DNA from 2 places in the Marinicellulosiphila megalodicopiae genome. Region 1 is predicted to be linked to the other one. Evidence: riboswitches for the same ligand, from Rfam matches in the RefSeq annotation. Region 1 holds a riboswitch; the other holds the start of a gene.
What was found. Region 1 has a riboswitch for cobalamin ahead of TYM08_RS04380 (CbtB domain-containing protein). Riboswitches for the same ligand answer to the same signal wherever they lie in the genome.

Region 2: it holds a riboswitch for cobalamin, as region 1 does, so the genes downstream of both, TYM08_RS06090 (energy-coupling factor ABC transporter permease) here and TYM08_RS04380 (CbtB domain-containing protein) in region 1, are expected to answer to the same signal.

The regions. Positions count from the first base shown of each region.
Region 1 is NZ_AP023087.1:1,034,512-1,039,145, reverse strand. Features, by position in the region: gene TYM08_RS04390 (SDR family NAD(P)-dependent oxidoreductase) at 1-485, opposite strand, end outside; gene TYM08_RS04385 (CbtA family protein) at 507-1,262, opposite strand; gene TYM08_RS04380 (CbtB domain-containing protein) at 1,301-1,483, opposite strand; adenosylcobalamin-variant (AdoCbl-variant) riboswitch at 1,530-1,608, opposite strand; gene TYM08_RS04375 (multicopper oxidase family protein) at 1,703-3,049, opposite strand; gene TYM08_RS04370 (hypothetical protein) at 3,066-3,569, opposite strand; gene TYM08_RS04365 (cupredoxin domain-containing protein) at 3,592-3,945, opposite strand; gene TYM08_RS04360 (copper-transporting P-type ATPase) at 3,964-4,634, opposite strand, start outside.
Region 2 is NZ_AP023087.1:1,445,617-1,450,250, reverse strand. Features, by position in the region: gene TYM08_RS06095 (glycoside hydrolase family 6 protein) at 1-2,311, shown strand, start outside; cobalamin riboswitch at 2,422-2,567, shown strand; gene TYM08_RS06090 (energy-coupling factor ABC transporter permease) at 2,590-3,261, shown strand; gene TYM08_RS06085 (fumarylacetoacetate hydrolase family protein) at 3,330-4,151, opposite strand; gene TYM08_RS06080 (fumarylacetoacetate hydrolase family protein) at 4,270-4,634, opposite strand, start outside.

The DNA of each region.
Region 1 (4,634 bases):
AATTCTAGACGTAATGTGTCGCACAATCCCTCTAACGCGTACTTACTTGAGTTATAACCGCCGCGCATTTTCATTGAAACCAAGCCCAATACTGAGGAAATTTGCACAATTTTGCCGCCGTTTTGAATACGCATTTGCTTAATGGCACAGATCGTTAACTCATGTACAGCAAAAAAATTCACATTAAACTGTGCTTTTAACACATCCACTTTAATATCTTCTAACGCCCCAACTTGACCAAAAGCGGCGTTATTAACCAACACATCTAATTGCCCATCAAAATGATCGACCACTTGATCAAACACGGGTTTAATTAATTCAATATTAGTTAAATCAATCATCACCACATAAAAACCAATTGACTCAAGTCTTTGCCTGTCGGTTTCTTTTCTGACTGTCACAGCTACATTATGACCTAAAGCCTGCATATGCATTGCGCATGACAAACCTATTCCACTAGATGCACCTGTAATAAAAAAATTCATGCTTGGCCTTTATTGTTATTTTTAATCATTCAATTGTTTAATAAACTTTGGATACAGAAAGATCAAACTTGCCGTAATCACCGCCCAATAAACAGCATTAATCACAAAACTTCTTATTTCAAATTGAGTTAAAATCGATTCAAGCATGGCCTGGTTTTCAATTGAGTGCGAAGCAAACTGTTCAATTTCAAGATGAGGCGCACCAATAATAAACGGGACACACAATACAACTGCACCTAATATTTTAAATTTCCAATGAGAAAACATTAAAATATATCCACCAATTAACGTAGCAATGACTGCACTTAACCACCAAATTTGTCTTTTTTGAATGTCCACAGCTTGCATACCAGGGATTTCAGCGGGCAAACCCAGCGTAGGCACAAAATAAATGGCGCAAAATCCAATCACACCAAATAACGCAATTTGTATAGGCTTGATACCTTTTTTAAGAATAAGCGCATTGATAAACACAACACTCAAACCAAACGACAAAATAAAATTCACTAACACCGTATTAAGAAAACGTGAAGACACAACATTTGATTCGCCATGATCATGGTGTGAACTTTGAGTCGTTTGCCCTGCATGATGATCACTAGAAACAGAATGATGATCATCAGCTAAGTCATGGTGATCAATTTCACTTGGCTGATTTTCAAACACTTCTGCCTCAAAAATCAATTCAGTTACCCACAACGTTTGAACAGAACTTAATACAACAGACGAAACTAACGCGCACAGCAAAGCTGCGATAAGCGTATTTTTAAAATACATAATTACCTCTATAACTTACATTTTGTGAAATTAACTAATTAGTGACAAGGAAAAGCAGCAATATGACGAGTGTCGTGCGCAGCGTTATGCAGTAAATCCATAGGTGCAAAACCAACGGTGTAAACCAAAGCAATCGCTAAAACAGAGGTAAAAAGCATAGAAGCCATTAATACAGACTGTTTGCTTAATGTAATAGAAGAAGTAATATTTAAAAAATTCATAATTTAGACCCGTGCCAACCCGCACACATTGAAGGATAAAAGGAGTATGTTCAATTGTATCGGGCTTTACCGTTGCGGGGGCAGCGAAGGATTCTCACCTTTCTTCCAATTAAACATTCGAGTAATAAGTGTAACCAATATTCGGTATATTTGCACAATTTAATTCAATTCCAGACAGATTATGATAGATATATAGCCTGAAATTGATGGCCACCTTAATTAACCAATTTCAAACCAAGTCGTCATACCCGTTACTGCGTGCCCCAACATATGACAATGCAATAACCATTTACCTGGATTATCAGCATAAAAAACACCGGATTTTGATTCACCTCGTCCAATCAAAACAGAATCTTGCCATATACCATCAATAAAAAAATGATGTCCGTGCAAATGCATATTATGCGCAAATGACGTATTATTTTTAAACGTTATATTAACAGCAGCATTAAGCTCGAGCTTATCCATTGGGGTAGCCAGTAATGCTACCTGACCATTTAATGCCCAGATCATATTCTTCTGAACCAATTGATTGATACTCAATTTTTCACCATCAAGTATTCCAGTTTGCATACGTCCCATTGCGCCACCATCAAGCTCTACAACGACCGTTTTATCTATTTTTTTTGGAACAACCAATACTGATTTCTCAATATTATATGCCTCATTTTTAAAATCAGTTTTAACTTTTGGTAAAATAAACTCAGCGATAGGAAGTGCGCCATTTGCTGTATCGTAATTTAATTTGAAACCGTCTTCTGGTATTTCTTTAACTTTTACCAATAAGTCATATCGTTCTGCTGGACCCAATACTAGTGATTTATTTAACGTATACTGATCTTTTAATGGCTGCCCATCTTTTGCAATAACAATAGGGTTTAAGCCAGAAAACGACCATGATTGTATGCGACTATTTGCCACATTAATTAATCTTAATCTTAAGTATTGCTTATCTTCAATTTGAAACGCCTGCAAACCCGGCTGTTTATTAACCGTCAAAACATTACCCATTATTCCGCCATGACTTAAACTATGCATAGCCGTAAAATTAGGGTCAATTCCGTTTTCATTTAATAACCAATCGTCAATTAATAAAGTAAGGTCTTGCTCGGAATTATTTAACGATTTTTCTGGCTTAACAATAAGCGCACCATATAAACCCATAGCTACCTGTTTAATTGAGTCGTGGTGACTATGAAACCAAAATGTACCCGCATCGGGCGCTGAAAATTCATAAATAAAAGATTCACCAGGTTCAATTGGCGCTTGAATCAAACCAGACACACCATCCATTTTATTTTCTAGACGAATACCATGCCAATGAATCGTTGTGGGTTCATTCAAATTATTGGTTACTTTTATTCGTGTTTTTTTATTTTGAATAAGCTCTATTTCTGGCATTGAATATGAAAAAGTGTCTACTTTAGAATCCAGCCAACTCTCAGTTTTATATTCGACTTTTATTTCAAAATCGGTATTTTCACTTTTAGAACACGAAGATAAAGGCATTACAACAAACACTGATACACCCATACTTCTTTTTAAAAATTGACGACGGTTATTCATAATATTCACCTAAAATTTAATGACAGCAGCCTTTACTAACTGGATTTGCTAAATTATCTAATTCACAGGATTCCGTGTAATGAATCCATTTACGCTTCAAAGTATTAGTTGTTGAGGTATTTATACTCAAATTCGCCTCAATTGCATGTTCAATTTCTTCTAATGAAATCACTATTAAATCATAAGTAACCAGAATTTCTTTATCATAAATAGTCACCTCTTTAATACCCATTAATTTTTTGATTGAATCATTAAGAGTTTGTATTTGATCGTCTAACATAGAGATCGACAACGTAATTTTTCTTTTTTTAATTTCCTCAACCCCTCTTTGCTTGACAGACTTTCCACTTTTAGGGTTACCACAATACAATCCTGGGTGTGATTTAAAACGCAGCAAACATTGACGTGAACAAAAATAATAATCTACGACTAAATAAGTATGCAATACACTTTCTTTATCAACGCTCATTGCACAAACGGGACAAGGTAATATAACTTTTCCAAATGGATTTACTTTCATTTTATTACCTCACTAGTATTTATTATTCAACAACAATTAAACCTGTATACATTTTCATTTGACAATGAAATGGATAGCTCCCTGCATTAAGTTTGGGCAACTTAATTGAAGTAGCCACATTTAAAGGCAATACTTCATTGATCTCCAATTTTGGAATACTCAATATTTCTGCACAGGGTGTTTCGTCTTTTCGTGTGAATACCATTGTATATTCAGTATTTGCATTAACAGTGATATTGGCTGGTTGATAAATACCATTTTCAACATTAATTTTTATAATTGTGTCAGTGACTTTTGTAGTTTGTTTTTTATACAACCAAAACCACCACACAATTAAACCCATTAAAATCACACCTACTATATTGATATAAATCATAATAATTCTCTTTTTATATTAATGTTTTTTAGCTTTAAAAAAACGTAATCGATTTGCGTTCATCACCACGGTCAAAGATGAAAGCGCCATTGCCGCTCCTGCTAAAACAGGATTCATCAACACACCCATTACAGGAAATAAAATTCCTGCGGCAATTGGGACACCCGCTGCATTGTAAATAAACGCACCAAATAAATTTTGTTTTATATTTTTAAGTGTCGCCTTACTAATAGCAATCGCATCGGCTAAACCATGTAACGATCCACGCATTAATGTAATGTCAGAGCTTTCAATGGCAACGTCGGTGCCTGTGCCAATTGCAAAACCTACATTGGCTAATGCAAGTGCGGGAGCATCATTAATTCCGTCACCGGTCATGCCTACGATTTCACCTTGTTGTTGAAATTCGCTGACTTTTTTTGCTTTATCTTCGGGCATCACTTCGGCTATAAAATCAGTAATACCCACTTTTTTAGCCACTGCTTTTGCAGTTGCTCGATTGTCTCCGGTTATCATTACTACTTTTATATTGTTTTTTTGCAGTCGTTTTATCGCGTCAATTGAGTCTTCTTTAATGGGATCGGCGACTGCAATAATACCTGCAATTTTATTATCGATGGCAAAATACATCGGTGTTTTTGCTTCACTTGCTAAACATTGCGCCTTCTCAATAAAATCTGTTTTTTCAG
Region 2 (4,634 bases), 410 kb from region 1:
AGATTTAGCTGAACTGACAAATTTATATGGTATTGAAACGATTTCATTAACTGTTTCGGATCCGAGCGGTGGGGTATTTATTTCGCACATAAACTATGATTTTGGACCAGAAAATACAGCACCTACTGCTACACCTTTCATCTCTGGAGCAATAATTTTTGCTAATGCTCAAGATGCACAAAATGATGCACTTTTTTATACTTGGGTAATTAATGAAGTGAATTATGGCACAAATCCATTTTTTGATACGAATACAACTGAACTTTCGGGGAATCAACAAATTGAATTAACCGTAACCGACGCTAAGGGCTTATTTATAGTAGTAGATATTTTTTACAATTTTGGCAATTCTACTGAAACAAACACCCAAACCCTGACAGAAACTGAAACATATACAGAAACTGGTACTGGTACTGGAACAACGACACAAACCAACACTGCACCAACTATTAACTTTCAAAATGTAAACTCTGTGCTTTTTGCAAATGCCTTCGATGCACAAAATGATACTTTGTCATATCAATGGGAAATCAATGACACCACTGTGAGCACAGAATCCTTTTTAGATCTAAATTCTGAAATATTTGATGCATTGATGACAACCCAAAACATCGTTCTTACTGTTACCGATTCTAGGGGGCTATCCGTTGTGGATATTTTCACATATAACTTTGCAACACCTGTAATCGATGCCATTGAAGCCGTCAGTAATTACGATGGCAGCATCCCTTTAAACCAACAAATGATCGGTAATATAGGAGCAAGCTTACAAACTGCTGACAACCCATTTGATAATGCCTACTTTTACATCAACCCAGATAACCTAGCCAAAATGGATTATTCATTAGAACTTATGCTAACTGAAAACAACCACGCAATGGCTGAAAAAATTAAATACCTTCAACGTCAACCCTCTGCTATTTGGCTTGACTCTATTGAAATGATTTCAGGCTCATCTGATAAAGGACAACGTTCGCTAGAAGCGCATTTAGATGCTGCAATTTCTCAACAAAACTATTTCGCCCAAATTGACTCTAACAATGGCGCTGACGCCATTTCACCTATGAGTGTTGTATTAGTACTTTACAATCTACCGGATCGGGATTGTGCTTCTTATTCATCTAATCGTGAATTGTTTGAAATAGGTTTACCAGATGGCAGCACTTTGCCTGGTGACTTAAATGGTTTGTACAATTACAAAGTTCATTACATTGGTAAAATTGTGGAAGTATTACAATCTAAAGTCGAATATCAAAATCTACGGATTGTGACAATTCTTGAACCTAATTCTTATCCTAATATGATCATTAACAGTAATATAAATCCTGATGGCCCTGCTTACGTTATTCCTGGTTTTACAACAACAGACGGCATACCCTATTGCGACACTTTATTAAATTACACTCAAGTAGGATTAGAATCTGACTTAGGTGTTTATGGAGCAGGTATCCAAATAGCAATCAACGATTTAGCTCATGTCGGTAACGTTTATCAATACATCGACATAGCACATTCAGCCAAACTTGGCTGGGATAATTCCCTTTCAGAAGGAACAAACTTAAAACGTAGTGTGGATGGGTTCTTAAAATTGATTGATGGCGCTAATGCCGATGGAATATCAGGATTTGATAAAGTAAGAGGTTTTTCAAGCAACACCTCTGATTACATTCCAATTGAAGAACCATTAATTTCAAATTTAGCAGATGATCGCGAAGCATTGTCTGACTTCTATGAATGGAATCAAGCGGTGGATGAATTCACTTATATTGATGCATTTAATGCTCGCATTCGAAACTTAAAACCTACATTTGATCCCGGGTTTATTATCGATACATCGCGAAATGGTTGGGGATCAAATAACCGCCCGGTTGTTGGACAAGGCTTTAAAGGTACGGATTCATCACAGCGTGTCGATAAGCGAGCTCATCGTGAGCACTGGTGCAATCCTAAAAATGCAGGCATTGGCGAAGCCCCAAAATCTTCACCTGATTCTTCACGCCCTCATTTGGATGCATTTTATTGGGTAACCTTACCTGGCGTATCAGACGGAGTTTCATTTGATTATGCTTCATTCACTAATGCCCAAATCAATGCATTAGACCCAATAGAATATAATGTCTATGACTCTGCAACTAACCCTGATTATTCACTTAAAGCATTGGATCCAATGTGCATGCCAGGGGAAAGTCAATTTGAACCTATAAATGTCGCGCCTTATTTAGCTCCTCATGCAGGCGAATGGTTCCATTACCAATTTTTAAATTTAATTGAACATGCATATCCAGCGCTTGGTGAGTCGGATTACGACTAATCTAAAAGTTTAATCAAAAAACCCGACTTATGTCGGTTTTTTTATTGGGCCATTTCTAATTTTTTAAAAAATATAACGACTCCTACCGGTTAAAAAACCATTAAACCAAAAATATTAAAATTGCGTTATACATCAAAACGATTACACTACAGAGCATCGGGGAAGTAGGTGTGAATCCTACGCTGTCTGCGCAACTGTGAGCCTGTCCATTAATTGAACATGCAAGTCAGATGACCGTATCATTAATTATTTATTCGCACGAAATACAGGAAATTATTATGCATATCGAACCAGGTGTCGTTGACGGCGCTAAAATTTTATTAAGCCTTGCTACTGCCGCTACTGCCTTTGTGGTTTCTAGCAAACACATTACTAGCCATGTTAAGCAAAATGGCGTCGCATCATTAGCCACTAAAACACTATTAGCTACCGTTGCGGTATTGGTGTTTTTTGAAGTTTTCCCTAAACAACCAGTTGGCGTTTCAGAAGTGCATTTGATTTTGGGCTCTTCAATCTTCTTGTTATTTTCATTGGCCCCTGCCGCTTTGGGTTTAACATTTGGTTTATTGATACAAAGTTTATTTTTTGCACAAACCGACTTGCCTCAGTACTTCATGAATATCACCACATTGTTAGTACCATTATTTGCAATGGCCGCCATCGCGCCTAAATTTATTGACCCTAACACCGCATATAGTGATTTAACATACACACAGACTTTAAAATTATCGGCGATTTACCAATCAGGTATTGTGGCGTGGGTAATGTTTTGGGCGTTTTACGGCCAAGGTTTTGCGGTTGAAACGTTTGTGAATGTAGGTGTATTTGCTGCAGCATACTTAACTGTAATTATTGTTGAGCCGGTTGCAGATTTAGCACTGTTGTTTGCAGCTAAACGCTTAAAACCAATTTCTAGCTTGTTTGTGAATACTCGTCTTTATAAAGCTTAATTATTTCTCATAAAAAAGCCCTCTTCTGGAAACAGTTGAGGGCTTTTTTATTTCTGACTCGCTCTTATTTATTCTCTTACTATCATATTTTCAACCATTCCAACTTTTTCAATACTCACCAATATTTTATCATTATGCTTTAAAGATTGCGTGCGCCCAGGTGTGCCCATATAAATTAAATCCCCTGGCATCAATGTAAAATACTGACTCAAATAACTCACGACCTTTGCAGGTTTGTGAATCATAAATTTTGTATTTTCTTGCTGAACGATTTTGTCATTTAGTTTGGTGGTTAATAACAGATTGTTATAATCCAACCCTGTTGCCATGATTGAACCTATTGGGCCAAATCCATCCATTGCTTTTGCACGCATCCATTGTAAGTCTGAACTCTGCCAATTTCGCTCAGTAATATCATTGCCAACGGTCACTCCAAATATATAATCGTCCGCCTCTTCTATTGAAATGTTTTTAGCTTGTTTGCCAATAATTAACACCAACTCTCCTTCAAAATGCACGTTTGTGGCATCTTTAGGTAATTCGATATTTTTACCTGTCGTAATCAATGAGGAAGGTAATTTTAAAAATAACGGAGGCGGCGCATCAGAAGGAGATGACAAGTGACTGGCGAAATTCATACCCACTGCAAATACCGATTGAGGCTGTGTGGGCAATAATAAAGTGACGTCTTTTAAAGGAATCGGCTCGCCTGATTTTTCATATTGTTGATATAAATCACCGATTAATGGTTGGATTTTATCATCTAATATTTGGCCAAAACCGATGGCTTGATTTATTTGATACCTTGCAAAGTATTCTGGGGATTGGTTATCTTTGGCAAAACTAAATCCTGAAACACTCAGTGTTAATATTACGATTAAAAATTTCATATGCATTTCTCGTTTTGTATGTTTTAACTATACGAAAACTTAACCGCTTTAGTTTTATATGGCTACTTATTTTTTGGGAAATCATCCTTCATTTAGAAGCTAAACCCAATCAACGACTTTACGCTTTAGATGAACAAAAAAGGCCGGCACCTAAGTGCTGACCTTTATTTATGTGGGTGTCTATGTCAAATGTAAGGCGCGACCCCGATGATTTTTTTGTCAATTGTAAGACGCGACCTCGATGATTTTTTCTTACTATCATATTTTCAACCATTCCAACTTTTTCAATACTCACCAATATTTTATCATTATGCTTTAAAGATTGCGTGCGCCCAGGTGTGCCCATATAAATTAAATCCCCTGGCATCAATGTAAAATACTGACTCAAATAACTCACTACCTTTGCAGGTTTGTGAATCATAAATTTTGTATTTTCTTGCTGAACGATTTTGTCATTTAGTTTGGTGGTTAATAACAGATTGT